DNA from 2 places in the Mesorhizobium sp. M1078 genome. Region 2 is predicted to be linked to the other one. Evidence: riboswitches for the same ligand, from Rfam matches in the RefSeq annotation. Region 2 holds a riboswitch; the other holds the start of a gene.
What was found. A riboswitch is a leader RNA that binds a small molecule or an ion and turns the genes downstream of it on or off. The one in region 2 is predicted to bind glycine.
Positions count from the first base shown of each region.

Region 1: linked by a shared signal. The riboswitch ahead of NKH38_RS15620 (D-amino acid dehydrogenase) and the one ahead of gcvT (glycine cleavage system aminomethyltransferase GcvT) in region 2 are both predicted to bind glycine.

Region 1 covers NZ_JAMYMP010000010.1:69,867-85,615, reverse strand. The annotation lists gene NKH38_RS15680 (GHMP family kinase ATP-binding protein) at 216-1,160, opposite strand; gene NKH38_RS15675 (Lrp/AsnC ligand binding domain-containing protein) at 1,843-2,097, opposite strand; partial or broken gene NKH38_RS15670 (OmpW/AlkL family protein) at 2,585-3,257, opposite strand; partial or broken gene NKH38_RS15665 (IS630 family transposase) at 3,909-4,044, opposite strand; partial or broken gene NKH38_RS15660 (helix-turn-helix domain-containing protein) at 4,044-4,320, opposite strand; partial or broken gene NKH38_RS15655 (IS481 family transposase) at 4,406-4,639, opposite strand; partial or broken gene NKH38_RS15650 (IS110 family RNA-guided transposase) at 4,901-5,860, shown strand; partial or broken gene NKH38_RS15645 (transposase) at 5,870-6,382, shown strand; gene NKH38_RS15640 (M24 family metallopeptidase) at 6,390-7,544, opposite strand; gene NKH38_RS15635 (class I SAM-dependent methyltransferase) at 7,593-8,351, opposite strand; partial or broken gene NKH38_RS15630 (aldehyde dehydrogenase family protein) at 9,734-10,317, opposite strand; gene NKH38_RS15625 (malate synthase G) at 10,393-12,600, opposite strand; gene NKH38_RS15620 (D-amino acid dehydrogenase) at 12,597-13,850, opposite strand; glycine riboswitch at 13,982-14,070, opposite strand; gene NKH38_RS15615 (glycine C-acetyltransferase) at 14,256-15,446, opposite strand; gene NKH38_RS15610 (aminotransferase class IV) at 15,485-15,749, opposite strand, start outside.
Region 2 covers NZ_JAMYMP010000002.1:379,430-395,178, forward strand. The annotation lists gene dnaE (DNA polymerase III subunit alpha) at 1-942, opposite strand, end outside; gene NKH38_RS05965 (acetyl-CoA carboxylase biotin carboxylase subunit) at 1,203-3,215, opposite strand; gene NKH38_RS05970 (S-(hydroxymethyl)glutathione dehydrogenase/class III alcohol dehydrogenase) at 3,452-4,579, shown strand; gene gfa (S-(hydroxymethyl)glutathione synthase) at 4,702-5,271, shown strand; gene NKH38_RS05980 (YaiI/YqxD family protein) at 5,336-5,809, shown strand; gene NKH38_RS05985 (DUF1345 domain-containing protein) at 5,830-6,522, shown strand; gene NKH38_RS05990 (cytochrome b/b6 domain-containing protein) at 6,659-7,534, shown strand; gene NKH38_RS05995 (molybdopterin-binding protein) at 7,536-8,327, shown strand; gene NKH38_RS06000 (hypothetical protein) at 8,479-9,480, opposite strand; glycine riboswitch at 9,680-9,766, shown strand; gene gcvT (glycine cleavage system aminomethyltransferase GcvT) at 9,916-11,016, shown strand; gene gcvH (glycine cleavage system protein GcvH) at 11,022-11,390, shown strand; gene gcvP (aminomethyl-transferring glycine dehydrogenase) at 11,408-14,218, shown strand; gene NKH38_RS06020 (GGDEF domain-containing protein) at 14,231-14,713, opposite strand; gene NKH38_RS06025 (hypothetical protein) at 15,271-15,441, shown strand; gene NKH38_RS06030 (hypothetical protein) at 15,556-15,749, opposite strand, start outside.

The DNA.
Region 1 (15,749 bases), on a different contig from region 2:
GATTGAACTAAACCGCTGCCGCGGTAGCTGATGCGCGGGTCTGGCCTGAGGAGGCCCCCGTCTGAGAAGCTTTGGTGTTGAGCCAACCTTCCAGACAGGAGAACCCCAGATGGCCCAGATAAGCCCTCTGCGTCAGCGGTTTAGTTCAATCAGATTTGCACGCCTGAGGGAATCCCACGCCGATTCAGCCTCAATTCATCCCGCTCTAGGCTAGCCTAACAATCAGTCATCGTGAGATATATTTTTGGCCAGTCGTTGAATGCCGATACATGAGCGAGCACAGACCGAAGCTTCCTCGGAAAGTCAGCCGCCATTCGATCAAGCAGGATTCCACTCATCGTGCCGCTGTGCGCGACTATGACCCCAAGAGCGTCAGTAGCCTCGGATGCATTCAGCATCGAGTCCAGATGCTTCTTTGGAGCTCGCTCCTGATGCAAGAGCGAACTGGCTGTGGCGATCCTGCCTATTGTGGCCGTATCACCCCGCGAAATCGCTTTCCGCGCGCGGTCTAGTAATTCGTGATATTTCGCCCGGTAGCTGGCCGAGGTTTCGCCTCGCCGTTGATCATAGTCGACGGTTTCCACCGTCCCTCCTTCATCGATACCTACAATCGCGAGCGGAGGCATTTGCCCAAGGAAGGAGAGAAGGCTACATTCTCGCTGCTGATAGGCGACTACCCCTGGGTACATCACTCCATCAGATGGCTCGATCTCCGCCATTAGTTTCTCGATCAATGACGTGCCGATTCTACGGTTGAAGCAGCGCGCGATTGACCGTGCAGCCGCAACAAGATCCGCGGACGAACTTGCCAATCCTTTACCTTCGGGGAGTTCCGATTGCAAAAGCAGAATTCCTCCTGAGGCTCCGATTGCACTCACGAGATTTTCAGCTAGCTGTTTTGCTTTGAGTTTATGGGACGGATAGACAGTCACGGACCGTGTGTCTGCAATCGGCGTGAAGTAAGCCCTCGCAAAGAGCGCGATGGGCATCGTGACCAGAAAGTGAGAATCCCGGGAAACGGAGCCCGCCGGCAATTGCCCTTGCAGCAACTCGCCGAATGTACCGCAGCAAAGAGCGCCGCAGGGGTGGCTCCTTGGCTCCTGCCCATAATCGGCTATTTTCTGACCTGAGTCGGCGCCGTCGAACGTCTGGTGGGACATGTACGGCCTCCAAACTTCATTAGCGGCCGCTTCGAGAAGTTCTCTAGTCGACATGCTGGGGCTCGCTTTGTAAACGTATGGAGTATGTCGAATTTTGGATCGCCATATTACGTTCTCTTCAGGTGCGTTGAGCGTGCTTCTAGATAACGCCGAGCCGATACTCGTCAGAACTTCCTCGTGTCTCGTTGCTGATATCCTTCTTAGTACTTGTCGTACTCGCTCCGTTCGATAAACATAGCATTGACAGCGAGTGCCGCTCATAAAACTTCTGTAAAATCACTTTCTAAGATCTGTTACGTATCTACTGCCGGCGGCGAGGCATGGAGCACCCGGCGAAACGCGTTAGGCCCGCGAGAGGACGCCGCTTGATCAATCAGTGATACTGCTTTGCCATTAATCAGATTGGCAAACGGTGCACCAAGCTCTCAACTTCTGTCGGCGCTGAAGATGGCTGCTGTTCTGCCTATCCAACATATAACGCGCGGGCCCGCCCCATCGTCGAAGGAGGCGGATTTCGGGGACGGCCGGTGGAAGGACTCCAGAAGCTGCCCGGATTACGCCAACCCGTGGTCTGTTGCGTCGGCAAGGTGAAGCGGTCACTTTGCTCATCAGAGGCGATTGGTGGTGGTTGGCGATGCGTGCCTTTTGCAAGAGCGATTACATCCGCGCAGTCGAGCGAAAGCTATAGCGTAGACCGTGGCTCGATTTTGGTATTGTCAAGGGCGATCATGCTCTTGAATTTTCGCACGTTCGAATCAGTATTTAGCTTCGTCTTAACAAACGACTTGAGCGCTTCGACGTCATCCACAGCCAGGATTAGCACGAAGTCGGCACTGCCGGTGGTCTGGTAGCACTGAGTTACCTCCGTGGCGGCTTGCATCAAGCGCTTGAATCTTTCGACGAGCTCGAGGCATATTCGATCAAGCTCCACTAGCACTATGACCGTGATCAATTTGCAATCGCTCCTTCAATTCGGGAAAAACTTGCCTTGGTTCGCTTTCTGACAATGCTGTCGAACTCCGGACATCCGCTGATCGGCTGCAGTGCATATTCGCCAGACGTTCTTGATCCCGCCGAAACTGACAGGCATCCGCGTGTTCGCCGCACTTCCTGCAGCAGAAGGATGACGGCCCAAGCCGAACCGCGACAAGGCTTGATGTGGGCACGAGAGCAGCGAGCCTGGCGTCGCCGATTCCAGACCCGCTACCAGTCCCCCGGCAGCAACGTCAACTCGTTCGTTCACACGCCAGGGAAACGCCGACCAAGGCCTCGAACGGGTCGGGCCGGGACCAGCACTGCAGATCAGGTAGCGGTGCCCATATCGCTCGGCCTCGGCTGAGCAATCAGCTTCAACGGGATCAGGTCCGTCCCCTGGGTGCTCTCGCGCTTTCGAAATCGGTGCCGAAGATTCCCATGGCGACCCGTTAGAAGTGGTATGTGAGGCCTGCACCAATCAGCCAAGGGTCAAGCTTAGCCTTGCCCTTGAGATCGGTGCCAGCCACTTTGACGGTAAAATCCGGTTTCAGGAAAAGCTTCTTGACGTCGAAGTTGACCCCCCAGTGCTGGTCCAGCATGTAGTCGATGCCGACCTGCAGCGCGGCGCCAAGGGTGTTCTTCACATGGAGAGCATCGGCGCTGCCGATACTCTGATTAGAAGACGGTGTAGTTCAGGCCGGCTCCGACATAAGGTCGGAAGGCTCCGAACTGGGTAATATGATACTGCAGCGTGAGGGTGGGTGGCAGCACCCATACCTTACCGACGTTCCCCAGCGCGCCGATCGCTCCGGTGCCGTCGACCCTGGCGGAGGTGGTGGCAAGTATGAGTTCGGCGGCGATGTTTTCTGTGAAGAAATAGGAGATGTCGAATTCCGGAGTTATGGTGTCTGAATACGAGAGATCGGAACCGGCGATCCCGCCGACGTAACCTGAATCGTTGGTTTTCACGCCCAGCGCGCGCACGCGGATCTGCCATGGACTCGCCGTCTCCACCGTCACTTGGTCTTGTGCGATGTAAGGTTGCGCAGAGTCTGCCGCCAAGGCCTGCTGGCTCACTCCTATGAGGATCATGAACGCTGTAGCGCCCCGCGCCGCAGCCATCCGCACCTTTGTCATCATGTTCTCTCCTCTGACAGCCCGTGGGCTCCGCCGTTTGCGCCCGCGATGACTGCTCATCACTCGCTCTCCGGACGCTGCCAATAGGGTTGCATTTGCCGTGCCAACGAGAAGAGCATTGGGAAACGGCACCTTTCGCTTCCGACGCACTCGTGTCGCGGAGCTAAACCTGTGTGTTTCGAGCTGATACTTGTCGTGTTTCTCACAAACGGACCAACGACCGCGGGCATCCTGCGCTATTCTGGTAGAGGATGATACCATCCGCATCGCGGGTTGTCCGGCGGCGAAATTCTCCCCGTCGACAGGCCGGCCGCCGCAGCGTAGAGCACGAAGACGCTTGGTCCCGAGGCTTGAGCGGCATCGAACTGTTCATTGCAAGCGTGACCCCCATTGGTGGGGCGCCATCGTGGAGGTCCCTGGACGTAGCTTGGCGGCGCTTCAACGGCCTTCTCAGCGTCCGCATCTGCTGGAGCACAGGCGTGAGCGATCACGTGCGGCAGGTACTGAGATGGCGCTGGCAAAGCGCGAACCGAGGCGAAAGAGAGCCTGCGCCATTTGACCACCAGGCAAACCAACGGCCGCGGCACTGGTGGCCGATAAGCTGCGGTCAAGAAGCTGAACTAGAGCACGTCCTGTTCAATCTGGGTCATACCCGGCTGCCTTGAAGTAGTTGGCGCATTCGTCAGGGGTTGAAGCGTTCGAGGATCGCGCCGACCGTATCCCAGAGCGCGGCGATTGTCCTCTCGGCCTTGGCGCGCATCAGCGCCTTCACTGCTCGACCTCCAGCCGCGCCACCATCTCGTTCAGCGTGATGTCCTTGCGCTCCTCGATCAGCCCGACGATGAAGGCGTCATGCGCATCGAGGCTGGACGCGCGGCGGCGACCCTGCGGCCGCGGCCCAGTCTCGCCGAATCTTCGCCCGAGCAATCCAGCGGATCGCACTTGATATACCCACACCAAACCGCGCCGCGGCTTGGCGCGCCGACATACCTTCGTCCAAAGCCTTCAACACACGCCACCGCAGATCGCCACTCAGTGCTTTTCCCATTATCCACCTCCGTCGAGATGAATGTTGAATCAGCACACAACGCGGACGTCACTTCACAATCGATTCATCGATGGCAGGACGTGCTCTAGATGTTTAGTCCCGGCATTTGCTGGAGCGGATTACGCTTGAAGCGTTCGGGCTGTTTGGCCCAAGCCTTGCAGATGAACTCATAAGGGGTGAGGCCTATGAGGGTCTTGAGCCTGCGCCCGGGGTCGTAGGCCGAGACCAAGTCGGCAAGGTGCTGGCGGAGTTGGTCGTGGCTCTCATAGTAGAAGCGCCTGACGGTGGCTTCCTTGATCGTGCGGTTCATCCTTTCGACCTAACCTAATCCGGGATCTGTGGTGCCTTTCGTCCTGCTGTTCTTGTTTTGGAACGGCCTTATGGTGAGCCCATCCGGGATTGTGGGGCGCCAGTAGCACGAAGGTGCAGGCAGGCCGTCAATAGAGCGTGGGCTGAGAGCCCGAGCTCGTTACATGGCCGCCCCTCGCGACTTTCCCGGATGCGCTGCGAGCGCGGATCAGTAGATGTCGTGTTGCCCGCCAGCTCCCGTCTTTGACCGAGCCAAGAAGGAGGAACGGGCATGCGCATCATCGGACTGGATATCCATCGCGCCTTCGCCGAGGCGGTAGCTTGGGAGGACGGCAGGCTCAGGCGGCTGGGCCGCGTCGACATGCGACGCGATCTGCTGGATGCCTTCGCCGCAAAGCTGTCGTTGGATGATGTCGTGGTGATCGAGGCCACTGGCAACGCGACCTCGGCCGCCGCGGTTGTCGCCGCATGTGAAGAAAGTGGTGATCGCAAACCCAAGCAGGTGCGCATCATCGGCTATGCCAAGATCAAGACGGACACGATCGATGCCAGCGTTCTGGCGCAGCTCTATGCCAGCGGCTTCCTGCCGGAAGTCTGGATTCCGGATGAGCCGACGCAGGCTCTGCGTCGACAGGTGACACGGCGCAATCAGATTGACCGGCAGAGATCTCGATTAAAGAACGTCATCCAGTCGATCCTTCATAGCCACCTGATCCCGTCCTGCCCGCATGCCGACCTGTGCGGCACCAAGCGCCGGTCATGGTTGAGGGAGCAGGTCGTACCGCAGGACGACCGTCTCGCGATCGACCGGCATTTGCGCGAGTTCGACCGATTGGGCGAAGACCTCCAGGTCATCGAGCGCGATCTAGCCCGCTCGGCTCTCGCGGATGAAGGCGTGAAGCGGCTGATGACCATTCCCGGGGTCGACATGACCGTCGCGCTGGCGATGAAGGCGGCGATCGGCGACGTGTCGCGCTTCGACGATCCGCAGAAGCTCGTGAACTATCTCGGGTTGAACCCAAGCGTCCGACCAGGTCCGGCCTACCATGGGCGGATCACCAAGCAGGGGCGTGGTCATGCGCGCGGCATGCTCGTCGAGGCGGCCTGGGCGGCCGCTCGTGCTCCCGGACCGTTGCGAGCCTTCTTCCTGCGCGTGCGAGCCCAGCGCGGACAGCATGTCGCGGCCGTGGCAACCGCACGCAAACTCTCTGTCGTGATCTGGCATCTGTTGATGAAGGGCGAGAGTTACGCGTGGGCTCGACCCTCCCTGCATGCCAAGAAGCTGCGCGATGTGGGACTCAAGGCCGGGAGCAAGGCTGTGCGCGGCCAAAAGGGGGCCGAATGCATGCTGGTCCTGATCGGCGCCACGCCCGAGGGCAGGAAAGAACTCGTCGGTTTCCAGACCGGCGTTCGCGAGAGCGCGCAGAGCTGGCGCGAGCTGCTGGTCGACGTGAAGCGGCGTGGCCTGAAGATCGCGCCCGATATTGCCGTCGGCGATGGCGCGCTCGGCTTCTGGAAGGCGCTCGACGAGGTCTTTCCCGGCACCAGGCACCAACGCTGCTGGGTGCACAAGACCGCCAACGTCCTGAACAAGGTGCCGCTCTCGGTGCAGGTCGACATGAAGACGGATTTGCGCGAGATTTACGGCGCGCCGACACGCTCAGCAGCCGAAATGGCGATCGATGTGTTCGCCGAGAATACGGTGTATCCATGCCGGCGCCTCACATTGATGCTAGGCCGGCATCGCAAACTGAGAACAATCAGCAATTTACTAGCAGGTCGCGTGACATATTGCTCAGCGACTTCGCACCATCATCGGTCACGCGAATGGTCTCACTGAAGATATAACCATCGGTCTTTTCAAAAATACCGATGATTAGGTGGAAGGTCATGTTGGCCTGAAGCACCGTCTCATCTCCCTCTTGGATGCTCGGGCCTCCGTCTGTCCAATCGATCCCTATTGAGTATCCAATTCTGGATTCCTTTCGCACGCCGCGAGGTGCAAATCGGCGTCGAAAAGCTCGCTCGACATCGGCGCTCTTCACTCCAGGTCGAATAGCGTCGAAGGCAGCAAGGAAACCATCAAGGCACGCTTGGTGCACGTGCCTCGATCTGGCATTTGGCTCACCCAAAAATACCGTCCGTGACAAGGCGCAGGCATAACGGCGACGGAAGGCGGCGATCTCGAAATTCGTCTGACAGCCCATCTTGTACTGTCCGTCAGTCCATGTGAGATGTACCGCGTTCGCAGGGGAGCCTACGTGCATGGAGAAAGGTCGGGTTATCGCGCCCGGAAATTCCGGAGTGCCAGAAATGAGTGCATGCGAAACGGTAGCGGCAACGTCGCATTCTCGAGCGCCCACCGAGATTGCGAGCCTACCGAGCTGCAAAGCCCTATCGACGATCTTTCCTGCCTGCTCAATGTAGCTCAGCTCAGCAGGTGATTTTATCGACTTCAGAGCGGAAACCACCCCATCGGCATCGATGAACTCCGATATGCCTAGCCTCTTGCTCAAAGCGGCATGGCCCTTGACTCCAAGCATCTTCCCTGACAGTTCAACCCCAATACGGCTCGACTTGCTGCGCTCGCGCACAACGTCGGCAATGGGCTGCCATGCGGTGAGCTGGCTCGAAGCGATGTATTTCTCCGGATAACTGAGGATGCGTGATTGCGGCAGATACGAGGTGGCCTCTGCACACACAACGTCCATTTCACGCACTATAAGCCACGGATCCTCCTCGTCCTGGCACACAAGAGCGAGTTGTGGAACGTAGTCTGAAAAGCCCTCGTAGCCACTCAGATAGTTCATATTTCCGTCATTTAAGACAAGCAGTACGTCGATGCCACGCTCGGCCATCTGCTGGCGCAGCCGGGCGGTGCGTGCACGATACTCTTCTTGACCGAATGCAGGCATGAGCAACTCTCTAGCATGGACTAAAAGCTTGTAGGACAGACAGTCGTATTATTTATGCGCCACAACTACGAGGCTCGAGCTATCGGATGTAAACGCTCCACCGTCCGGACCATAAGCCTCAATAGTCACGAACCCCGCGCTTCGCAACATGCGAACAAATTCAGAAAACCCATACTGTCTGAAAGAAAGGTGCGTTCGTCTAACGTATCCATCGCGGACGAAGATCCTTTCGATGTTCCGCCGGTCGCTAAGCACATCATTGCTCACTATATCGATTCTTAGATCGTCGTTATGCTGCCAGACGTAGAAAGGTGTCTCGTGCCGTAAGAACGCGAAGCGATTGGCATAGTCGATTAAAAGGCGCCCGCCCTTTCTAAGTGAAGAAGCGGCTTCACGAAGAACTCTCTCGTTGTCCGCATCATCGAAATAGCCAAACGTCGTGTACCACAGAAAAGCCGCCTCAAATTGATCTCGCCATGGGAGTGAGCGCATGTCGCCAAGAACATACTCAACATTTAGCCCCCGTTCAGCCGCGTCCGCTTCGGCTTTTTTTAGCAAGGCCGGCGAGATGTCAAGTCCGGCTACCCGCGCTCCTTTTTCTGCCAACCGGTTGCTAATCCGCCCATAACCGCATCCAAGTTCAAGAACCGAGCTGCCTCCTTTAAGAGAAAGAAGATCCCAAATTACTGTCGCCTGTTGATCGCTCAGAGTGGGTGTATTTACTACATTTCCAAAGTGAAAATAGTCTTCACTGAAATGCGCGATAATTTCTGGTAGAGAAACCGGGGTGCTCGTCTCGTCACGCATCCATCATACTCCCGACGTTCTGTACATTTTGACCGATTTTGCACAGCGCGAAGAATTTTTAAAGAAAACATTTGTTAATTGTTTATAACACCGTTAAACGTTTTGGTAATATTAATTGACCTTGCGGCATCCCATATTCTACCGGGCCCGATATGGCGCCTCTCGAATCCTTCACCATCGGGAACTTGGGTATCATCGCGGCCGGTGGCCTTCTCAACGTCGCGGCGCTGGTGGCCATCGTGCGGGAAGGTGAAGATACTCGACCGCTCGCAGCGGCTCGCTTCGAGGCATTACTTCTTGTGTAAGCTTTGAGAGTTGGCTTCGCTCGGCAGCGGCCCGCCAATGCCTTTCTCGACGCGTAATGCACCTTCGGATCCGTGTGAAGTCCGTCTCTTGCCGGGCTTGCGGCGTCTCTCTTCAGATCGTTCTGCGGTGCGGTCAGTTTTGCCTGAGCGTCTCCTTCGGGGTACGACAGGCTTCCCTTTGTTCGTAACTGTCATGCATGTCTGGCATGTCTGTCGGCAGCGCCACCTATGGTGAGGCACAAGGCCACAAGATCCTGAAATCGAGGACGCACAAAAGGGCTTCGATTGAAATGTGGCGACCTTTGCAACACTTGCGGGCTCGGAGTGTTCGAGGCTGATGACTAGCACTACTTTGGCAGATTTTTAGCGGAGAGGGTTCTGCGGCAGTGGGGACAACGGATTGGGGGCGGCTGCGCGAGCGCGGTGAGGATGGCTTGCCTGACGGCGCGTAGGCTCGGTTGGGGCGGCGGGCTAAGGATCCTTTTTTCCCCTTCCGCTTGTTTAGCGAGATTGCAGGAAGGCGCAGGCGATCAGAGCCTTCTCTGCTTTGGCTCAGTCGTCTCATGGCCTTGCGCGCTTGTAGGTTTGCCCAGACGTTCCATCCGGCCCTTTTTGCATGACCTTCGACCGAAGCATGACTCAGGCGGCCGAAGTCGTTCCGTCAAAAATCGTCTTTCGGTGAACGCGGCCTTCAAAAAGAGAAGCGTTTTGAAATGTGATGCACCCTTTGGCCGAATGAACGATCGACGCGCATCGGCAGTAAACAATGTGTTTAGTAATGCCGCTTCAAGCACGGCTGCCACGAAAGCCCTTCTAGCAGCCGCTGGATGAGCCTCACCGCGCAAGACCTGGAGCGTCGTCATGGGGTTGGAACAAAGAGCAGTGCGAAATAGCTTGGCCACCACAGCTCGGAGCGGATCGTCTTCGAGGTCAATGACGCGGCCGCGATTTTGCTGCGGGCCGCGATGGATGCCTGTCTCGGCGGTCGACGGCGCGATCAATGGGCGGCGGCTCCGGACCCGCAGAAACCGTCGAGTTTCGCCTCGAGGTCAGCTTTCGCGCCGACGCCCGCCTTTGTGCATCGGCGTCTGAATCGTCGAAGACGATGAAAGGCGCATTGCCGCCGAGCTCGAGGCTGACCTTCTTGATCTGGTGCGAGCACTGGCGCATGAGCAGCCGGCCAACCTCGGTCGAGCCGGTGAAGCTGATCTTGCGGACCTTGGCGTTTGTGCAGAGTTCGCGGCCGACGGCATCGCCCTCAGACGCGTAGATCAGGTTGACCACGCCTTCGGGAAAGCCAGCCTGGTGGGCGAGGGCAAACATTGCGCCGGCCACGAGCGGCGTCTGTTCAGCGGGTTTCAGCACGATCGTGCAGCCAGCCGCCAAGGCCGGCGAGATCTTGCGCGCCACCATGGAGGCCGGGAAATTCCATGGCGTGATCGTGCCGACGACGCCGATCGGCTGCTTGATCAGAGGCGACGATCCGTCGATGGCGCGGAGATCGTCTCGCCATAGATGCGGTTGGCCTCTTCGGCGTACCATTGCAGGTACGCCGCCGCATGCGCCACTTCCGATTTGGCCTCGGCAAGGGGCTTGCCCATTTCCGCGGTCAATATCGCGGCAAGGTCAACGGCGTGGTCGATGATCAGCTGATGCCAGCGCCCCACATCGGCGTTCGTCAATTGGTGGCTTGCTGGCGAGGCCGAGCCTGGCGGGCCCCCGTCATCAATATTCTCCTATACTTCAGATTGCTCTCGGCTTTTTTGCGCAAGCCTGCGCGCATGCAGCACTGGGTCGGTGTATCCGCCCGGCTGCTTGCGGCCTTTGAATACCAGATCCCTTGCCGCAAGGAAGGCAATCGAGTTGTCGAACTCCGGCGCCATCGGCTGGTAGAGCTTGTCACCGGCGTTCTGCTGGTCGACCATGCCCGCCAAGCGCTTCAGCGTCTCCATGACCTGATCGCGCGTGCAGACCCGATGATGTAGCCAGTTGGCGACATGCTGCGAGGATATACGGCAGGTGGCGCGGTCTTCCATCAGGCCGACATCGCTGATGTCCGGCACCTTCGAGCAGCCGACGCCCTGGTTGACCCAGCGCACCACATAGCCAAGAATCCCCTGGCAGTTGTTGTCAAGTTCCTTCTGGATGTCTTCCAGCGTCCAATTGGGGTGCGGCTCGACAGGGATCGACAATATGTCGTCGAGCTTGGCGCGCTCCCGCGCCTTCAGCTTTTCCTGCACCGCATGCACGTCGACCTTGTGGTAGTGCGTGGCGTGCAGCGTCGCCGCCGTCGGCGACGGCACCCAGGCGGTATTAGCGCCGGCCTTCGGGTGTCCGATCTTCTGCTCCAGCATCGCCGCCATCAGGTCCGGCATCGCCCACATGCCCTTGCCGATCTGCGCCCGGCCTTCCAGCCCGCAGGCCAGACCGATATCGACATTCCAGTTCTCGTATGCGCCGATCCATGCCGACTGCTTCATGTCGGACTTGCGGATCATCGGGCCTGCTTCCATCGAGGTGTGGATCTCGTCGCCAGTCCGGTCGAGGAAACCGGTGTTGATGAACACCACGCGCTCCTTCGCAGCGCGGATGCACTCCTTGAGGTTGACCGTAGTACGGCGCTCCTCGTCCATGATGCCCATCTTCATCGTGTTGGGCATCATGCCGAGCGCCTGCTCGACGCGGCCCAACAGTTCCACCGCGAAGGCGACCTCGACCGGCCCGTGCATCTTCGGCTTCACCACATACATGGAGCCTGCCGGCGAGTTGGCGCGGCGACCCTTGTCGCCGATGTCGTGCAGCGCGATGGCTGCCGTCATCATCGCGTCGATGATGCCTTCCGGCACCTCGTTGCCGTCGCGGTCGAGGATGGCCGGGTTGGTCATCAGGTGGCCTACATTGCGCACCAGCATCAGCGAGCGGGCGCGCAGCGAAAAAGGCTTTCCATCCGGGCCGGTGTACTCGATATCCGGCTCCAGCTTGCGGGTAAACGTCGTGCCGCCCTTGGTGACCTGCTCCTCCAGGTTGCCCTTCATCAGGCCGAGCCAGTTGCGGTAGACGGTGACTTTGTCCTCGGCGTCGACCGCCGCGACCGAATCCTCACAATCCATGATAGCAGTGATGGCGGACTCCAGACGCACGTCGGAGATGTCGGCGACATCGGCCTTACCGATCGGCGAGTTCGGATCGATGACAATCTCGATATGGATGCCATTGTTCCTCAGGAGAAAATGCGTCGGCTTCCCCGCTTCGCCCTTGTAGCCGGCGAACTGTTCCGGCGTCTTCAGCTTCACCGCCTTGCCGTCGGCCTTGGCGAGCGCCAACGCGCCGTCGGCGACGCTGATAACCTTGACTTTGCTCCAGCTGGCGCGAACGAGCGGAACGCTCTCATCGAGGAACTTCCGCGCCCAGGCGATCACCTTGTCGCCGCGCACGGGATTGTAGCTCTTGCCCTTCTCCGCGCCGTCATCCTCGGAGATCGCATCCGTGCCGTAGAGCGCTTCATAGAGCGAGCCCCAGCGCGCATTTGCGGCGTTCAGCGCATAGCGCGCGTTCATCACCGGCACGACGAGCTGCGGGCCGGCGATCGAAGCTATCTCGGGATCGACGTTCCTCGTCGAGATGCTGAAATTCGGCCCTTCCGGAACGATGTAGCCGATCTCGGTCAGAAGGGCTTTGTAGGCATCGAGATCATCGGGCGCCCCGTTCTGTCGATGCCAATTGTCGATCTTACTTTGAATGTCGTCCCGCAGCTTCAGCAGCTCGCGATTCCTCGGTGCAAGGTCGTGAATAATCGAAGAGAAGGCTGACCAGAATTCGGAGGCATCTATCCCGGTGCCGGGCAGTGCCTCGTTTGCCACGAAAGCGTGGAGCTCCTTCACAATTTTCAGATCACCTATTTCGACTCGGTTCTGCTTTGAATCGTCTCCATTCGAAATCTTCATGCGGCCAATCTCGCTTCGGCTGGGATCTCCTTGCCGATCACTTCAGCGAGTGCCGCTGAGGTTGCCGCTGACAAGGTCCAGCCCAAATGACCGTGCCCAGTGTTATAGAAGACACCTGGCGTTTTGCCTTTCCCGACCCTGGGCATCATGTTCGGCATCATTGGCCGGAGGCCCGCCCAAGGAATGACCCTATTGGTGGTGATCCCTGGGAAAAGGGTGCGGGTCCACTCGACGAGGGGCCTTACACGGTCATCTCTGATGTCGCGGTTGGCCCCATTGAATTCCGCAGTGCCAGCAACTCGAAAACGTGATTGTCCCAACCTGCTGGTGACGATTTTTGCTCGATCATCCAGAATGCTCACCCAAGGGGCTGACGCCTGAGAGCGTTCGTCGCTGAGGTCGACAGTGATCGAGTACCCTTTGACCGGATAGATGTTCAGGCGGTCCCCGAGCATTGCACCGATACCGCGACTATGGACGCCTGCGCACACCACAACCGCATCCCCGTCGAGATTTTCTGTCGCAGCACCGCTAGCCGAAGCATTTCGCGTGTAGCTGACGGTGAAGCGATTCCGCTTCGTTATGCGCACAACGTCGGCATCGTAAACAAAACTCGCACCTCGCCCCTCACAGACCCGAGCAAGCCCGCTCGTGTATTTGTGGATATCACCTGTGGAGTCGGAGGGTGTGTAGAACCCACCGTGGAAGGAACCGGTGAGTGCTGGTTCAATCGACGAGATTTCAGCAGGTCCTACCGCGTACCTGTCCAGGCCGCCCTCGACCAGCATCTCGTTGACTTTGGCGGCATGATCGAAGCCCGCCTTGTCATAATAGACGTGGAGGATACCCTTCCGAACGTGGTCGAAGTCGATCTTTTCGCGCTCGGCAATATCAAACATATGCTGCCGCGCCAATATCGCCAGCCGTGCAGTGGCGATGGTGTTCTCGCGATACCGCGATATGTTCGCCATAAACTCTGCGAGCCAGCTGTACTTGTGCCACGAGGGGGAGGGATTCATCAGAAGGGGGGCATCGCGGCGCGCCATCCATTTGATACCCTTGATGATCGTAGACCAGTGGTTCCACACTTCTGCGTTGCAGGCCGACAGTTGCCCTCCATTTGCAAACGATGTTTCCATCGCTGCATACCGTTGCTTTTCCAACACGACCACTTCGTAGCCGCTTTGAATGAGCGCGTAGGCGGTCGACACGCCGGTAATTCCGGCGCCGATAACAAGAATCTTCGGCATCTTCTGTCTCCAACAGATGAACGGTGGGGTGTAAGCTCCGGGCCAGTCCCCAAATCTGTCTTGATACCTGAGAGCTTATCCGGATCCGGCTTTCCCCTTCGGTGGACGCGTGCGCGTCTCTCTCCAGATCGTTCGGCGAGGCGGTCACTTATGCCTGAGAGTTTCCTTGGGGGGTTGCTCCGTCGGCGCTGGCGATGCCAGTCTCTCCCGCGTTACCTATGAACTTTCACATCATGCATCTGAAAGCTGTTAGATTTAAATCAATCTCTGTGCGCTCATGCAGATAAAACACCATCTTCCGCCCAGTTTCTGACCGGTTGAACCAGCTAGGCTCTGTGAAGCGGAAAATTCGGTCTATCAACCATCAGCGCGGTGGCATTTGATGAGAAATACGCGCAAGATAGTTTAGGGCGTCATCCCTAGCTCGGCTGCCACGTCGGCGAAAGCCTCGACGCACCGGTCGATGTCAGCGGTGGAATGGGCAGCCGACATCTGCGTTCTGATACGCGCTTGGGCTTTCGGAACGACCGGAAACGAGAAGCCTATCACGTAGATGCCACGTGCCAGCATCTTCTCCGCCATCGCCTGAGCAAGCGACGCGTCGCCCAACATAACCGGGATGATCGGATGATCGGCGCCGGCTAGGGTGAAGCCAGCCTTGGTCATCTTCGAACGGAAGCGATCGGCGTTGGCGTAGAGCTTTTCGCGCAAAGCGTCGCCTTGGTCGATCAGCTCGAACACCTTCAGCGACGCGCCTGCGATCGCCGGCATTAGCGTGTTTGAGAACAAGTAGGGCCGCGACCGCTGGCGCAACCAGTCGACCACCTCGCGCTTCGCCGACGTATAACCACCGGATGCGCCGCCCAGCGCCTTGCCAAGCGTGCCGGTAATGATGTCAACCCTTCCCTCGACCCCGCAATGGTCGGCCGAGCCGCGTCCGTGCCTGCCGACAAACCCGACTGCGTGGCTGTCGTCGACCATGACCATAGCCCCGTACTTCTCGGCGAGATCGCAGATACCGCCCAGGTTGGCGATGATGCCGTCCATGGAGAACACCCCGTCGGTCGCAATCAGTTTGAAGCGACTACCCTCCGCCTTCCTTAGTTCCTCCTCAAGGGCTGCCATGTCGTTGTTGGCGTAGCGGAAGCGCTTGGCCTTGGAGAGTCGCACGCCGTCAATGATCGAGGCGTGATTCAGCGCATCCGAGATGATCGCGTCCTCTTCGCCGAGCAGCGTTTCGAACAGACCGCCATTGGCATCGAAGCAGGAGGAATACAGGATCGTGTCCTCCAGTCCCAGAAACGAGGAGATGCGCGCCTCAAGCTGCTTGTGCTCCTCCTGCGTTCCACAGATGAAGCGTACCGAGGCCATTCCGTATCCGTAGCGGTCGAGGGCCACCTTCGCGGAGGCCCTCAGTTCCTCGTTGTCCGCCAAACCAAGATAATTGTTAGCGCAGAAATTCAAAACCTTTGCGCCGCTCGCCACCTCGATCTCTGCCGACTGCATCGAGGTAATCACCCTTTCGGGCTTGTAAAGCCCAGCCGACTTCAGACCGCGGATTTCTTTTTCGAGATGAGATATGAAAGTCGGGTTCAAGTTTATCCTATTTGTAACAGAGGGGAGTGGCGTCGGTCCTATTTGTATTGAATTGGTGTAGACCACATAGGGTCGCTGTGCTTTTTCCAGTACAGATCGGTAATTCGCTTGGTTATCGGTCCGACACTACCGTCTCCAACCAAACGGTCGTCAATCTTCGTCACCGGCATTATACCGCCAGCCGTCGAGGTGATGAAAACCTCGTCAGAACCCTTGAGTTCTTCCCGATCGATGTCGCCGGCGATAACATCGATACCCAACTCACCACAAAGATCGAACACGCTTTGTCGTGTGATACCCGCG
Region 2 (15,749 bases):
GGTAAAGCGTGGCAGGATCGGATTGCGGGTCTTGGGATAATAGGAACAGCGCAGCGCGATCTCGACGGTGTTGTCGATCGCTTCCGGCAGGTCGGCGAACAGCCGCGCCATATCGGCCTGGCTGCGCAGGAAATTGTCCGATGTCAGGCGGCGGCGGTTGTCGGCGGCAACGACGGACCCTTCGGCAATGGCGATCAGCGCGTCATGCGCTTCATAGTCGTCGCGGGCGGCGAAGAACGCCTCATTGGTGGCGACCAGCGGCAGATCATGGATATAGGCAAGGTCGACCGATGATTTCTCGATAGCGCGGTCATAACCGGAAACACGGTCCAGTTCGACATAGAGCCGGTCGCCGAACAGCGCCTTGAGTGCCAAAAGCCGCGTCTCGGCAAGATCTCGGCGATCCTCCTTCAGCGCCCGGCCGATCGGGCCGCGCGGCCCGCCGCTGAGGCAGATCAGGCCATCGCTATGGCCTTCCAGCATTGCTGACGTCAGATGCACGGGCTCGCCCGGCGGCGTCTCCAGATAGACCTGGCTGACCAGCCTGACCAGGTTGCTATAGCCAACCTCGGTGGCGGCGAGCAGCACCACGGCGTTCATCTCCGGCCCGTGGCGGCGGCGGTCGCGCTGTGCGTCACTGGTCTCGCCTGAAAAGGCGAGATCGATCTGGCAGCCGATGATCGGCTGGATGCCCTCTTTCACCGCTTTCTGGGCAAATTCCAGCGCGCCGAACAGATTGTTGGTGTCGGTGACGGCGATTGCCGGGCACTCGTCCTTGACGGCATGGGCGACGACAGCGGCGACCTGCAAGGCGCCCTCGAGCAGCGAATACGCCGAATGCACGCGCAGATGGATGAACGGCCGCGCCGGCGCCTCCGGGCGCGCAGCAGCGAGCGCTGCTTCGCGCCTCAGGGGATCGCGTGGAAGTTTGTCATCCGCCATGATGTTTCAAATTGCTCGAAGGGCTTTGAGTCGATGGAGATGTATTGTCCCGGACCGGGCGATGCCAGTCCAGCACAATTGACCACCGACCACAGGCTTCCGTACCCAGCCGCACGGCTCAGAGATTGTTCGAAATTCGCTCTGGCGAGTCATATGATGGTGGTTTCGAGAACCGGAGCGCAGCGGCCATTGGTCCGTGAGCACGGAAAGCGCAGAAACCGCCTTCAGATGGCCGCCGGAGTAGAATTTCCAAACAATCTCTAGGCGAACTCCATGATCACCGCATCCACAGCCAGGCTGTCACCCGGCTTGGCGTTGAGCTTCGACACGACAAGATCGCGGTCGGCGCGCAACACGTTTTCCATCTTCATCGCCTCGACCACGGCCAGCGTCTCGCCGGCCTTGACCTCCTGCCCCTCGGCAACCGCGATCGACACGACCAGGCCCGGCATCGGGCAAAGCAGCATCTTGGACGTGTCCGGCGCCACCTTTTCCGGCATCAGCCTTTCCAGTTCAGCCGTGCGCGGCAGCATGGCGCGCGCCGTCACCGACATGCCTTTCCAGGCAATGCGCAGGCCGTTCGGCGCCGGCCTGATCTGCGCCGTGACCTTGCGGGCACCGACAGTGCCGCGCCAGATGAGGTCGCCCGGCCGCCAGTCGGACGCCACGGTCAGCGCTTTGCCGCCATCGACCGACAGATCGATTTCCATCGGAATGGAGATCATGCCCTCGATGATCGAAGCCTGGAGATAGTCGTCGCCGAGCTTCACCACCCAATCGCGCTTGAGTGCGCCCGAATGCGGCGCCAGCCGCCCGCCCAGCCGGTCGAGTCGGTCGCGGCGCAGAAGCTCGACCGCGGTGGCGATCGCCGCCAGCACTGCCTTTTCATCGCCATTGGGCACGATCGGCGCGAAGCCGTCAGGATATTCCTCGGCGATGAAGCCCGTCGATATCCGCCCCTCGCGCCAGCGCGGATGCTGCATCAGCGCCGCCAGGAACGGGATGTTGTGCTCGATGCCGTCGACGACGAAACTGTCCAGCGCTTCCGACATGGCATCGATTGCCGCCAGCCGCGTCGGCGCCCAGGTGCAGAGTTTTGCCACCATCGGATCATAGAACATCGAAATCTCGGAGCCTTCGGTGACGCCGGTGTCGTTGCGGATGACAACATCGCCGAACGCGCCCTCCTCCGGCGGCCGGTAGCGCGTCAACCGGCCGATCGAGGGCAGGAAATTGCGATAGGGATCCTCGGCATAGAGCCGGCTTTCCACCGCCCAGCCGTTTAGCGTGACGTCGCTTTGCTTGATCGCCAGCTTCTCGCCGGCGGCGACACGGATCATCTGCTCGACCAGGTCGATGCCGGTAACAAGCTCCGTCACCGGATGCTCGACCTGCAATCGTGTATTCATTTCAAGGAAATAGAAGTTCTTTTCAGCATCGACGATGAACTCCACGGTGCCGGCGCTCTGGTAGTCGACCGCCTTGGCCAGCGCCACGGCCTGCTCGCCCATGGCCTTGCGCGTCCTGGCATCGAGGAATGGCGACGGCGCCTCTTCCGCCACCTTCTGGTTCCGACGCTGGATCGAGCATTCGCGCTCGCCGAGATAGAGGGCGGTGCCATGCGCATCGGCCAGCACCTGGATTTCGATATGACGCGGATCGACGACGAACTTTTCGATGAAGACGCGGTCGTCGCCGAACGAGCTTTTGGCCTCCGAACGCGCCCGGTCAAAGCCGTCGCGCACTTCCGACTGGCTCCAGGCGATGCGCATGCCCTTGCCGCCGCCGCCGGCCGACGCCTTGATCATCACGGGATAACCGATCTCGCCGGCGATCGTTTCGGCATGGTCGCCGTTTTCGATGACGCCGAGCCAGCCTGGCACGGTCGAAACCTTGGCCGCGTTGGCGAACTTCTTCGATTCGATCTTGTCGCCCATCGCCTTGATTGCCTTGGGTTTTGGACCGATGAAGATAATGCCTTCGGCCTCCAGCGCCTCGCAGAAGGCGGCGCGTTCGGAGAGAAAACCATAACCCGGATGCACGGCCTGCGCGCCCGTCTCTTTGCAGGCGGCGATAATCTTCTCGGGCAGGAGGTAGCTCTGCGCGGCAGGCGATGGGCCGATATGCACGGCCTCCTCGGCCATTTCGACATGCACGGCGTCGCGATCGGCGTCGGAATAGACCGCGACGGTGGCAATCGCCATCCTGCGCGCCGTCTTGATGACGCGGCAAGCAATCTCGCCGCGATTGGCGATCAGGATTTTCGTGAACATCGAAGGCGTTTCCTCGGTCTTTCGTCCTTCTTATGGGCTTCGGCAGCCGGGCTCAAGCACCGCCGGCAGCGCACCCATCAAGACACTCCCTGCCCGCCAGGCCCGTGCCGAGGGGCGAAGGTTGGGCTCGCCGACGACTGGGCCAAGATTTGCGCCATATTTGGTCGCCAAATCGTGTTGAAACAGTATAAAAACCTGAAAGCCTGAAGACCAATCGCCTTGGGAGGAATTGCCTGATGAAAACCCGCGCCGCTGTCGCTGTCGCCGCCGGAAAGCCGTTGGAAATCATGGAGGTCGACCTCGACGGACCGCGCGAAGGCGAGGTGCTGGTCGAGATCAAGGCGACCGGCATCTGCCACACCGACGAGTTCACTTTGTCGGGCGCCGATCCCGAAGGTCTGTTTCCGGCAATCCTCGGCCATGAAGGCGCTGGCGTTGTCGTCGATGTCGGCAAGGGCGTCACCTCGGTCAAGAAGGGCGACCACGTCATCCCGCTCTACACGCCGGAATGCCGGCAGTGCCCGTCCTGCCTGTCGCGCAAGACCAATTTGTGCACCGCCATCCGCGCCACGCAGGGCCAGGGCCTGATGCCGGACGGCTCGTCGCGCTTCTCGATCGGCAAGGACAAGATCTTCCACTATATGGGCTGTTCGACCTTCTCCAATTTCACCGTTTTGCCCGAGATCGCCGTCGCCAAGGTCAACCCGGACGCGCCCTTCGACAAGATCTGCTACATTGGTTGCGGCGTCACCACCGGCATCGGCGCGGTCATCAACACCGCGAAGGTCGAGCAAGGCGCGACTGCTGTCGTCTTTGGTCTCGGTGGCATCGGCCTCAACGTCATCCAGGGCCTGAAACTCGCCGGCGCCGACATGATCATCGGTGTCGACCTCAACAACGACAAGAAGGCATGGGGCGAGCGCTTCGGCATGACGCATTTCGTCAATCCGAAGGAGATCGACGGCGACATCGTTCCTCACCTCGTCAACCTGACCAAGCGCGGCGCCGACCAGATCGGCGGCGCCGACTACACATTCGACTGCACCGGCAACACCAAGGTGATGCGCCAGGCGCTGGAAGCCTCGCATCGCGGCTGGGGCAAGTCGGTTATCATCGGCGTGGCCGGCGCCGGCCAGGAGATTTCGACCCGGCCGTTCCAGCTGGTCACCGGCCGCACCTGGATGGGCACCGCCTTCGGCGGCGCGCGCGGCCGCACCGACGTGCCGAAAATCGTCGACTGGTACATGGACGGCAAGATCCAGATCGACCCGATGATCACCCATTTGCTGAAGCTTGAGGACATCAACAAGGGTTTTGATCTCATGCATGAGGGCAAGTCGATCAGGAGCGTCGTCGTTTACTAAGTGCGATCAGCAAAAGTGGCGCCCGGTTTTGCGTCCGATCGCACACCAAACGGAGGAAGAACAAGCCGCCGACCGAAGGGCCAGCGACTGAAGTTGCACAGGTTCAACAAGGGAGGAAGACAATGCCTGAGAAACTGCATCCCAAAATCGACAATGGCTTGCCAAAGGAGAGCGCAAGCTTTGCCGGCGGCACGCTGGTCTGCGCCTGCACCAGCAAGCCGGTGAAGGTGACGGTCAAGGGCCAGATCGCCCACAACCATGCCTGCGGCTGCACCAAATGCTGGAAACCGGACGGCGCGGTGTTCTCGGTCGTGGCGGTCGCCGGCACTGGCGACGTCACCGTCACCGAGAATGGCGACAAGCTGAAGGTGGTCGATCCGGCAGCGTTGATCCAGCGTCATGCCTGCACCGGTTGCGGCGTCCACATGCACGGCCCGGTCGAGCGCGACCATCCGTTCAAGGGTCTGTCCTTCATCCATCCCGAGCGCTTCCAGGAAGACGGCTGGTCACCGCCGGGCTTCACCGCTTTCGTTTCGTCGATCATCGAATCCGGTGTCGACCCCAAGCGCATGGACGGCATCCGCGGCCAGTTGAAGTCGATCGGCCTCGAACCCTATGACTGTCTCAACCCCGGCCTGATGGATTACATAGCCACCTGGACGGCGAAGAAGTCGGGCGCGCTGCCGGCCTGACAGTACGAGATTTCTGGCATGGGGCCGGGTAACATGCCGGCCCCATGTCCGTTTTGGAGAGATAATGCCCGCACCCGCCATCTACGTCGACGCCGACGCCTGCCCGGTGAAAGCCGAGGTCGAGAAGGTCGCCGAGCGCCATGGCGTGGTCGTCACCTACGTCTCCAATGGCGGGCTGCGTCCGTCGCGCGATCCTATGATCCGCAACGTCGTCGTCTCTAAAAGCGCCGATGCCGCTGACGATTGGATCGTCGGGAACGCAAAACCCAACGACATCGTGATCACCGCCGACATCCCGCTTGCCGCTCGCACCGTGGCGCTCGGCGCGCATGTGCTTGGGCCAACCGGCCGGCCGTTCACGCCGGAGACCATCGGCATGGCGGTTGCAATGCGCGATTTGAAGCAGCATCTGCGCGAAACCGGCGAGAGCAAGGGCTACAATGCCAGCTTTGCGCCACAGGATCGCTCGCGTTTCCTGGGTGAGCTCGACCGTATCTTGCGGCGCGCCCTGAAATCCGTCACACCCGACCAGACGTGAAGCACCATCCGAGGTCGGGTATGGCCGACATATCGCCGAATATCCCCTTGCAGCGGCACAAGCAGTTCTTTGTGTCGCTAGCCGTCGGTCTGGTCGTATTTGCCGCGGTATTCCCTTTGATTGGATCGCTCCCCGTCTCCACGCGGCTTGCTTATTCGATCTCGATTGCCGCCGATTCCTTCTTCGTCGTCTTCATCGCGCTCGTCATCGCCAAGATGCCGCTGCTGTCCGGCCGCTATCTCAGCAAGAACGCGCGCGAACTGGACCTCCCAGTGCTGGGCATCTTTGCCATCACGCTCGGCATCGTCGCCATGGCCATCGTCCTGCTGTTCCTTTTGATCAATCACAAGGATCGCGACCCCATCGAACTCGGCTTCGCCATGCTGTCGATCCCGCTTGGCTGGTTCACCATCCATGCCATGGCCGCCCTCCACTATGCGCATGTCTACTGGATGGACGGCGACGCGATCGATACCGAAACCAAGAAGAAGATACCGGTCGGCGGCCTCGATTTTCCCGGCAGCAAACGGCCGGACGGTTGGGACTTTCTCTATTTCGCGACGGTGATCGGCATGACCGCGCAGACCGCCGACACCGCGATCACGACCTCGCATATGCGCCGCGTGGTGCTTGTCCATTCGATCCTGTCGTTCTTCTTCAACGCCGTCATCGTCGCCGCCGTCGTCAATCTCGCGGTGAGCCTCGGCAATTGAGTATCCGTGCCCGCGATAAACCCGTGCCCGTAATAAAAACGTGACCGCATGAAACATCGCTTTCGATAGCGACGTATTGGGAGGACAAGGACGAGCGCGGCCATCCCAGGATCGCGCAGCCGGAGGCGAGGAAAAGATGGAAACCATTACCATGAGTCAGCCCGGCGCAGGCGTCGATGCCGCCTCAACGAAGGATGCGACGCTGATCTACCGGCAATCGCGCTGGACCCGCCTGACTCACTGGCTGTGGGCGATCTCGCTGTTCTTCATGCTTTTGTCCGGCCTGCAGATCTTCAATGCCCGGCCGCAGCTCTACATCGGCAAGCAATCCGGCTTCGAGTACAACAACACCGTCTTTGCCATCGGCGCCGAAAACACCGCCACCGGCCCGCGCGGCTATACCGAAATCTTCGGCCATCGCTTCGACACCACAGGCGTGCTCGGCTGGTCGGGCCCGGCCCGGCAGCAAACGTCGCGTGCCTTCCCGTCCTGGGCGACAATCCCGTCCTATTACGATCTCGGCACCGCCCGCGTTGTGCATTTCTTCTTCGCCTGGATACTGACAACCACCTTGGTCGTCTGGCTGGTCGCCAGCCTGGTCAACGGCCATCTGCGCCGCGATCTGGCGCCGCGCCTTGACGATCTCAAGCGGCTGCCGCAGGACATCATCGAGCACGCCAAGCTCAGGTTCCACCACACACGCGAATACAACACGCTGCAGAAAATGGCCTATGGCGGCGTACTGTTCGTGCTGTTGCCACTCATGATCATCACCGGCCTTGCCATGTCGCCGAGCATGAACTCGGTGCTGCCCTGGCTCAACGAACTGCTCGGCGGAAGGCAGACGGCGCGCACCATCCATTTCACGGTGATGGTGCTGCTGGTCGGCTTTTTCATCGTCCATATGATGATGATCCTCGCCGCCGGCCCGATCAACGAACTGCGCTCGATCATCACCGGCTGGTACCGCACCGATCCGCCAAGGCATGGCGACACCGAGAGGAGTGCGTGAGATGGCCAAATTCCAGATCAGCCGCCGAAAGTTCCTGACGGGCGCCGGCCTCGGCGTTTCCGGCATCATGTTGTCGGGCTGCGATGCCTTCGACAGCCAGCTCGGCATGGGCGACGGCCTGCGCAGTTTCCTCGAAAACGCCAATGGCCTGACCTACCGCGCGCAACGCTGGCTTGCCGGCCGCGATGCTCTGGCGCCGGAATTCACCGAGGCCGACATCCGCCAGCCGCAGCGGCCGAACGGCGTCACCGCGCCCGACGATGACACCTACAAGGGCCTGCTCGCCAACAATTTCGCCGACTGGCGGCTGGAGGTAACGGGCCTGGTCGAAAAGCCGCTGTCGCTCAGCCGCGAGCAGTTGGAGAACATGCCGAGCCGCACGCAGATCACCCGCCACGACTGTGTCGAAGGCTGGAGCTGCATCGCCAAATGGACCGGCACCCCGCTGTCGCTGGTGCTCGACCAGGCTGTGGTCAAGCCGCAGGCCCGCTATGTCATGTTCCACTGCCTCGATACGATCGATCGCAGCCTCTCCGGGGAAATCAAATATTACGGCACCATCGACCTGATCGATGCCCGCCACCCGCAGACGATCCTCGCCTACGGCCTCAACGGCAAGCCGCTGCCGGTCGAAAACGGCGCGCCGCTGCGCGTGCGCGTCGAACGACAGCTCGGCTACAAGATGCCGAAGTATCTCTACAAGATCGAGCTCGTCGACAGTTTTGCCAATATCGGCGGCAGCCGCGGCGGCTATTGGGAAGACAATGGCTATGACTGGTATGGCGGGATTTGATGGCCTCGCATTCTGACCGAGCACGATCTGACTCCGGCCGAACCGAGCTTGCCTGAGGAAGCCGGTTTCGAGCGCGTGGCCGAACTTGGCGATTGGCCTGAAGACACTCCAATATCGTCCTCTGCAAAACGGTCGCAGAAAACGGCGCGGCTTAAGCAACCTTGTCGAGCAGTGGCTTGAGCGCCGGATGTATCTCCGGCGAGGCGAGTTTGATCAGCGTCAGCAGCGCGCGTTCATTGTCACGCAGCGGGCGGTCGGTGCCGATGCGATCGGCCAGCCATTTCGCCTCGCTGGCGTCGATCGTCTCGGCGCGGCGCGCGAGTGCCTCGGCGGCACGGTTCTTCGACTCCCATTCGGCCTCGATATCGCCGGGCGAACGATAGGCTTCCATGATGCCGGCCAGGCCGCCCGACACCATGCGGCTGAAGAAGCCACCAATTTCGGGCTCGACCTGGTCCAAGAAACTGTCACGACGCAGCGCCACATCGCGCGTCGGCGCTTGGTAGCCGGCCGAACACATGACGAAATTGGCGAGCGCCTTGACGAACAGGTCGTTCCAGGACGGGTCGTTGTGGGCCGCTGCGGTCTGCTCGTTGATCTGGAACAGCACCTCGGCCTCAACCCGTGTGATGGCGATGTTACCGTCGCCGCCATAGGCATGGAGAATGCGGCGCAACAGATCGACCTCTGCCTTGGCGACCAGCCCGGGAACCAGCGCGCCGCCGAGCATCAGTGGTCCCTTGCCGTCGACCACCGCGTTGGCGACCTGCTCGAGCGCATAGGCGGAGAGCCGGCCGGGCGATGATTTCGCCCTTTCCAGCACATGCACCAGCAGCTCCAGTTCGGTCACACTGTCGACCATTCCGTCGCGCGAGATGGTCTGGATCAGCCAACCGGCATTGTCTTCAGAGATATAGCCTGCCGGCTTTTCCTGGTGGACGATGTAGTCGGTAACGGCCTCGACGAAGAATTCAGGCCATTGCGGGCATTTGTCCGTCGCTGTCGCATCGAGCGCGAACAGTGCTTCAGCCTCGCCGCGCGTCACCACGCCGTCGGCGAACACTTCGCGACGCAGCATGACGACATCTTCCGCCGTGATGCGGTCCTTCGAGGCCAGCCCCGCCACCGGCGCGCTCCCGATCCGTTCGCCCATCTGTCAATCCCCATCCGCCGTGCCCAACGCAATTGCCGGCCAAACCGTCAGCCCAGAATATCGCCATTGTCTTGAAAAACCGGCAAACGGCGTGGTTAGCGAAGACTGTAAAGACGACGCGCTTTACGTGTCGCTGGCAGGTGACAAGGTGTCGCCGACAAGCTATGGATGGCGCGTCGAGGGCTTAAGTTTTGAGTCCTACCTGTTTGCGGGAGAGAGCAGCGCGAGCTGCCGCCGAAGGGGAAATCGCCCGAAATCTCTCAGGCAAAAGAACCGTAGACGGGAAAGACACTCTGGAAAGTCGGGGCTTGCCCCCGCGCCGAAGGTGTAAGCGTCGCCGACAGAGTTCCGGTTGCGCGAGTCTCTCAGGCTTCAGACAGAGGGGCACGGACTGGTCGCCAGCAGCGGCCGATTGCGTGCGACTCTGGAGATGACATGACGGGCGACGACACCAAACACCTTCCTCTCGAAGATCTGCACACCGCCGCCGGCGCACGCTTTGGCGCCTTTGCGGGCTGGTCGATGCCGCTGACCTATCCGGCCGGCGTGATGAAGGAGCACCTTCACACCCGCGAACATGCCGGCCTGTTCGACATTTCGCATATGAAGCTGTTCGAGATCAGCGGACCGGGCGCTGCGGCACTGCTCAACCGCGCCAGTCCGCTCGATGCCGGCGCGCTTGAGATTTCACAGTCCAAATATACCTTCTTCCTCAACGAGGCCGCCGGGATCATCGACGATCTGATCGTCACCCGGCTCGGCGCCGAGCGCTTCATGGTGGTCGCCAACGCCGGGAATGCGGTCGAGGACGAGAAGCATTTGCGTGCGCTGGCGACCGATTTCGACGTGAAGGTCGATGCGCTCGATCGCGTCTTCCTGGCGATCCAGGGGCCCGAAGCCTGGGCTGCCTTGTCCCGCGCCGGCATCGAGACCGGCTCGCTCTTGTTCATGCATGGCATCGAGCCGAAGCAAAACTGGTTCATTAGCCGCTCCGGCTACACCGGCGAGGACGGCTTCGAGATCGGCCTGCCGGAGGCGGATGCGCGCGCTCTGGCCACGAAACTGATCGAGGACGAGCGTGTGTTGTGGATCGGCCTTGCTGCCCGCGACTCGCTGCGGTTGGAGGCCGGCCTGTGCCTGCACGGCCAGGACATCACGCCGGAGATCGATCCGGCGAGTGCCGGCCTGATGTGGGCGATCCCCAAAGATCTCCGCGCCGGCGGATCCTTCATCGGCGCCGATGCGCTGCGGTCCATCCTGGAGCGCGGGTCGTCGCAAAAGCGCGTCGGCCTGAAGCCGGACGGCCGCCAGCCGGTGCGCGCCGGCGCTGCTTTGTTCGATGCCGACGGCAATCCGGCCGGCCACGTGACATCAGGCGGCTTCGGCCCCTCGGCCGGCCATCCCGTCGCCATGGGCTATGTGTCAACGGCCTTGGCCAAGCCGGGCACAAAACTCTTCGCCGATGTTCGCGGGACGAAAATCTCGGTCGATATCAGTTCCTTGCCCTTCACTCCTCATCGCTACCGCAAAGGATAATTCCGATGGCAAAAACCTATTTCACACAAGATCACGAATGGCTGAGCGTCGAGGGAGGCATCGCCACCGTCGGGATAACCGACTATGCGCAGGAACAGCTTGGCGATCTCGTCTTCGTCGAACTGCCTCAAATCGGCACCAAACTCAGTAAGGGCGACACCGCCGTGGTCGTCGAATCCGTCAAGGCGGCATCCGATGTTTATGCGCCGGTTGATGGCGAGATCACCGACGCCAACGGCGCGCTGTCCTCGGACCCGTCGCTGGTCAACTCCGCTGCGACCGGCGACGGCTGGCTGTGGAAGATGAAGCTCGCCGACGAAGGCCAACTCGCAGGCCTCATGAATGAGGCCGCCTACAAAGCCCATATCGGTTGACATCAGGACCTATTGCCATGAGCGCAGCACTTACCCCCTTCTCGGCCCGCCACATCGGTCCTGATGTAAACGACGTCAGAGCCATGCTTGCCGTGATCGGCGTTCCCTCAGTCGAGACGCTGATCAGCCAGGCCGTGCCGCAGTCGATCCGCCTCGATCTGCCGCTAGCCCTTCCCGCGCCGGCGAGCGAAGCCGAAGCGCTGGCCGAATTGGCTGCGACCATGGCAAAAAACAGGGTGCTGAAGAGCTTCATCGGCGCCGGCTATCACGGCGTCCATGTGCCGCCGGTCATCCAGCGCAACCTGTTCGAGAACCCGGCCTGGTACACGGCCTATACGCCCTACCAGGCCGAGATCAGCCAGGGCCGCCTGGAAATGCTGTTCAACTTCCAGACCTTGGTCACCGAATTGACCGGCCTGCCGGTGGCTTCGGCCTCCCTGCTCGACGAAGCGACGGCGGTGGCCGAAGCGGTCGGCATCGCGCTGCGCCATCACCGCGACAAGCGCACCAAGGTGGCGCTGGCCGGCACGCCGCATCCGCAGACGCTGGACGTCGTGCGCACCCGCGCCGAGCCGCTCGGCATCGAGATCGATGGCGAGACCATCGACGACAACACCGCCGCCCTGCTGGTCTCCTGGCCGGACACGTTTGGCGTCTATGGCGACCACAAGGCGGCGATCGAGAAGGCTCGCGCCACCGGCGCCGTGGTCGTCTTCATCGCCGATCCGCTTGCGCTCACGCTGACCGAAGCGCCGGCCAGGCTTGGCGCCGACATCGCCGTCGGCCCGATGCAGCGCTTTGGCGTGCCGATGGGCTTTGGCGGCCCGCACGCCGCCTATTGCGCCGTCTCCGACAAGCTGACCCGGCTGATGCCCGGCCGCCTCGTCGGCCAGTCGATCGACAGCAAGGGCCGTCCCGGCTATCGCCTCGCCCTGCAGACGCGCGAACAGCATATCCGCCGCGACAAGGCGACCTCCAACATCTGCACCGCGCAGGCGCTGCTTGCCAACATGGCGACCGCATACGCGATCTGGCACGGGCCTACTGGTTTGCAGGCGATCGCAGCCCGAATTCATGAGCTCGCCAACGGCCTCGCAGCAGGCCTGAAAACCGCTGGTGTTTCCGTGCTCGGCTCAAGCCGTTTCGACACGGTGACGGCCGAAGTGAAGGGCAAGGCAGCTTCGATCGCCGCTGCCGCTGAAAAAGGTGGCCGGCTGCTGCGCGTCATCGATGCCGACCGCATCAGCATCGCCTTCGACGAAACCTCGACCGAGGCGGATCTCGAGGCTATCGCCGCCCTGTTCGGCGCCAAGTCCGGCGCTACTGAGGCCGGCGCGATGCCCGGCAAGCCGCGCGGCAAGGAGTTTCTGACCCAGCCGGTTTTCCGCGAAAACCACTCCGAGACCGACATGATGCGCCTGCTGCGCAGGCTAGCCGACAAGGATTTGGCGCTCGACCGCACCATGATCCCGTTGGGCTCCTGCACCATGAAGCTCAACGCGGCGGCCGAAATGATGCCGGTCAGCTGGCCTGTTGTCGCCAACCTCCATCCCTTCGCGCCGGCCAGCCATTCGGCCGGCTATCGCGCCATGGTCGGCGAGCTGGAAGGCTGGCTGGCGGAGATCACCGGCTTCGACGCCGTCAGCCTGCAGCCCAATGCCGGCAGCCAAGGCGAATATGCCGGCCTGCTCGCCATCCGCGCCTATCACCGTTCGCGTGGCGAAGGCCATCGCACCATCTGCCTGATCCCCCAGTCCGCGCATGGCACCAATCCGGCGAGTGCGGCGATGGCCGGCATGAGCGTCGTCGTCGTGCGTTGCCTGGAGGACGGCAATATCGACATGGACGATATGCGGGCCAAGGCCAACGAGCATTCGAAGAATCTCGCAGCCCTGATGTTCACCTATCCCTCGACGCACGGCGTCTACGAGGAAGGCGCGCGCCACCTGTGCGCTCTCATTCACGAGCATGGCGGCCAGGTCTATTTCGACGGCGCCAACCTTAACGCCCTGGTTGCTTTGGCGCGGCCCGCCGATATCGGCGCCGATGTCTGCCACATGAACCTGCACAAGACCTTCTGCATCCCGCATGGCGGCGGCGGTCCGGGCGTCGGTCCGATCGGCGTCAGGGCGCATCTGAAACCCTATCTGCCGGGTCATGTCACCGAAGGTTCGGCGCATGCCGTGTCCGCTGCCCCGTTCGGCAGCGCTTCCATCCTGCCGATCACCTGGATGTACATCCGCATGATGGGCGCCGCCGGCCTGAAGCAGGCGACGGAGACGGCGATCATCTCGGCCAATTATGTGGCGACGCGGCTCGCGCCGCACTTCCCGCTTCTCTACAAGGGCAGGCACGATCGCATCGCGCATGAATGCATCCTCGACACGCGCGTCCTCAAGGAGAGCGCCGGCATCAGCGTCGATGATATCGCCAAGCGGCTGATCGACTACGGCTTTCACGCGCCGACCATGTCGTTCCCTGTCGCCGGCACGCTGATGGTCGAGCCCACAGAGTCCGAGCCCAAGCGCGAACTCGACCGGTTCTGCGAGGCGATGATTGCCATCGCCGGCGAGGCAGCGAAAGTGGCGAAGGGCGAATGGCCGCTCGAGGACAACCCGCTGGTCAATGCCCCGCACACGGCGGCCGAAACCCTTGCCGGCCAGTGGACTCACCCCTATTCGCGGCTGGAAGCGGCCTACCCCGCTGGCGATGTCGATACAGCGGCCAAATACTGGCCGCCGGTCTCGCGCATCGACAATGTCGCCGGCGACCGCAACCTCGTCTGCTCCTGCCCGCCGTTGTCGGAATATCTCGGCGCCGCCGAATAACACTCTGGCCTGTCAGGCTGAACGCAAGGCCGGCCCATCGGCCTTGCCGTTGAGGACAAGCACGCGATTTCGCCCGGCGTTCTTGGCCGCGTAGAGCGCCCGGTCGGCCTCGGCCAGCACTTCATCCAGGCTGCTGCCGTCTTCCTTGCCAAAGCCAATGCCGCCGCTGACGCTGCTGCGCAACGGCCCGCGCGGCGTCGGCACCACTTCCGTGCCGAAGGCGACGCCGATCCTGCTGGCGAGATCGTAGGCCTTGTCTTCGGTCATCCGAGACATGACCAACGCGAACTCCTCGCCGCCCAGCCGGAAGGCGTCGACGCCAACCCTGTCATACTTCTTGATGACTGCGGCGAAACGGCAAAGCACCCGGTCGCCGACGGGATGGCCATAGATGTCGTTGGTCCGCTTGAAGTGGTCGAGGTCGAACATGGCGACCGACATGAACGGGCCGAAGACGCGCTCGCCATAAAGCGAGTTCAAAGCCCGCCGGTTCATGAGACCGGTCAACGGGTCGGTCAAGGTCTCGGCCTTCAGTTCGATCTGTGCCTGCAGATGATGCAGCGACAGCGTCAGCGCGCCCGAGCGCCGTCATGCAGGCGACTGCCACGACCGAATTCAACCGCTCGGCCCAATTGTCGGGTGCGACGCCGAGCACCCACTGGCCCTTGACCAGAAGCACGGCGCCGCAGAGCCCGAAGGATACGCCGCAGACGCCGCTTAGCGCCGAAACGACCAGCAGAATGCCGCGATCCTGACTGCCCTTGATCCAGAACATCACCCCGATCGAGGCGAGCAGCACTGTTACCGTCGTATAGGTGAGGATGAAGCCGACACCATCGAAACCGAGATAGGTCACGCCGGCGCAGACAGCCATCGCAAGCATGGCCGGCAGGACAGCGCGGCTGTAATTTCGCACACCAAGATATTGGATGGCCGAAAGTGAAAGCGCCAGGAAACCGAGGCTGAGCAGCGCCAGCGCCGCCTGGCAAAGCAAGGGACTGGGCTCCCTCGTGTAGCGCCAGAAGACGATGACGTGGGCGACAAGGACGAGAATGCCGCACGCCACCGTCAGCACGAAGCGTGCACGCGGCGCCGTGAACCAGATCACAAACATGGTGACGCTCAGGCATGTGCCCGACAGCGCAGCCGCCAGCAATAGCGAACTGAAATCCAGCATGGATGAGCGGCAACCTTTGGGATCTTCGATTTGTGGCGCATCATAGGCATGCAACCGGCCGGAGATACCGTTTCGGCCGGTTTTCAAAGCAACCTGCCGACAGGGTTTACAAAGCGTCGACTGCCGTCCCGCGAAGCTCGGCACGCGAGTGTCCCTAGTCTCAGCCCTTGTTGAGCAGCGCCAGATTGGCGTTGATCACGCTCGGGTCGGCCATGCCGGCCCTTGCTTCCATGAGCAGCGCTCTCGCCTTCTTCTTGTTGCCGCGCAGCAGCTGCGAATAGCCCATATTGTTGACAATCTGCGGCTTGCGCCCGGCAACCTTCAAAAGCTGGTCGTAGGCGCGGTCGGCGAAGT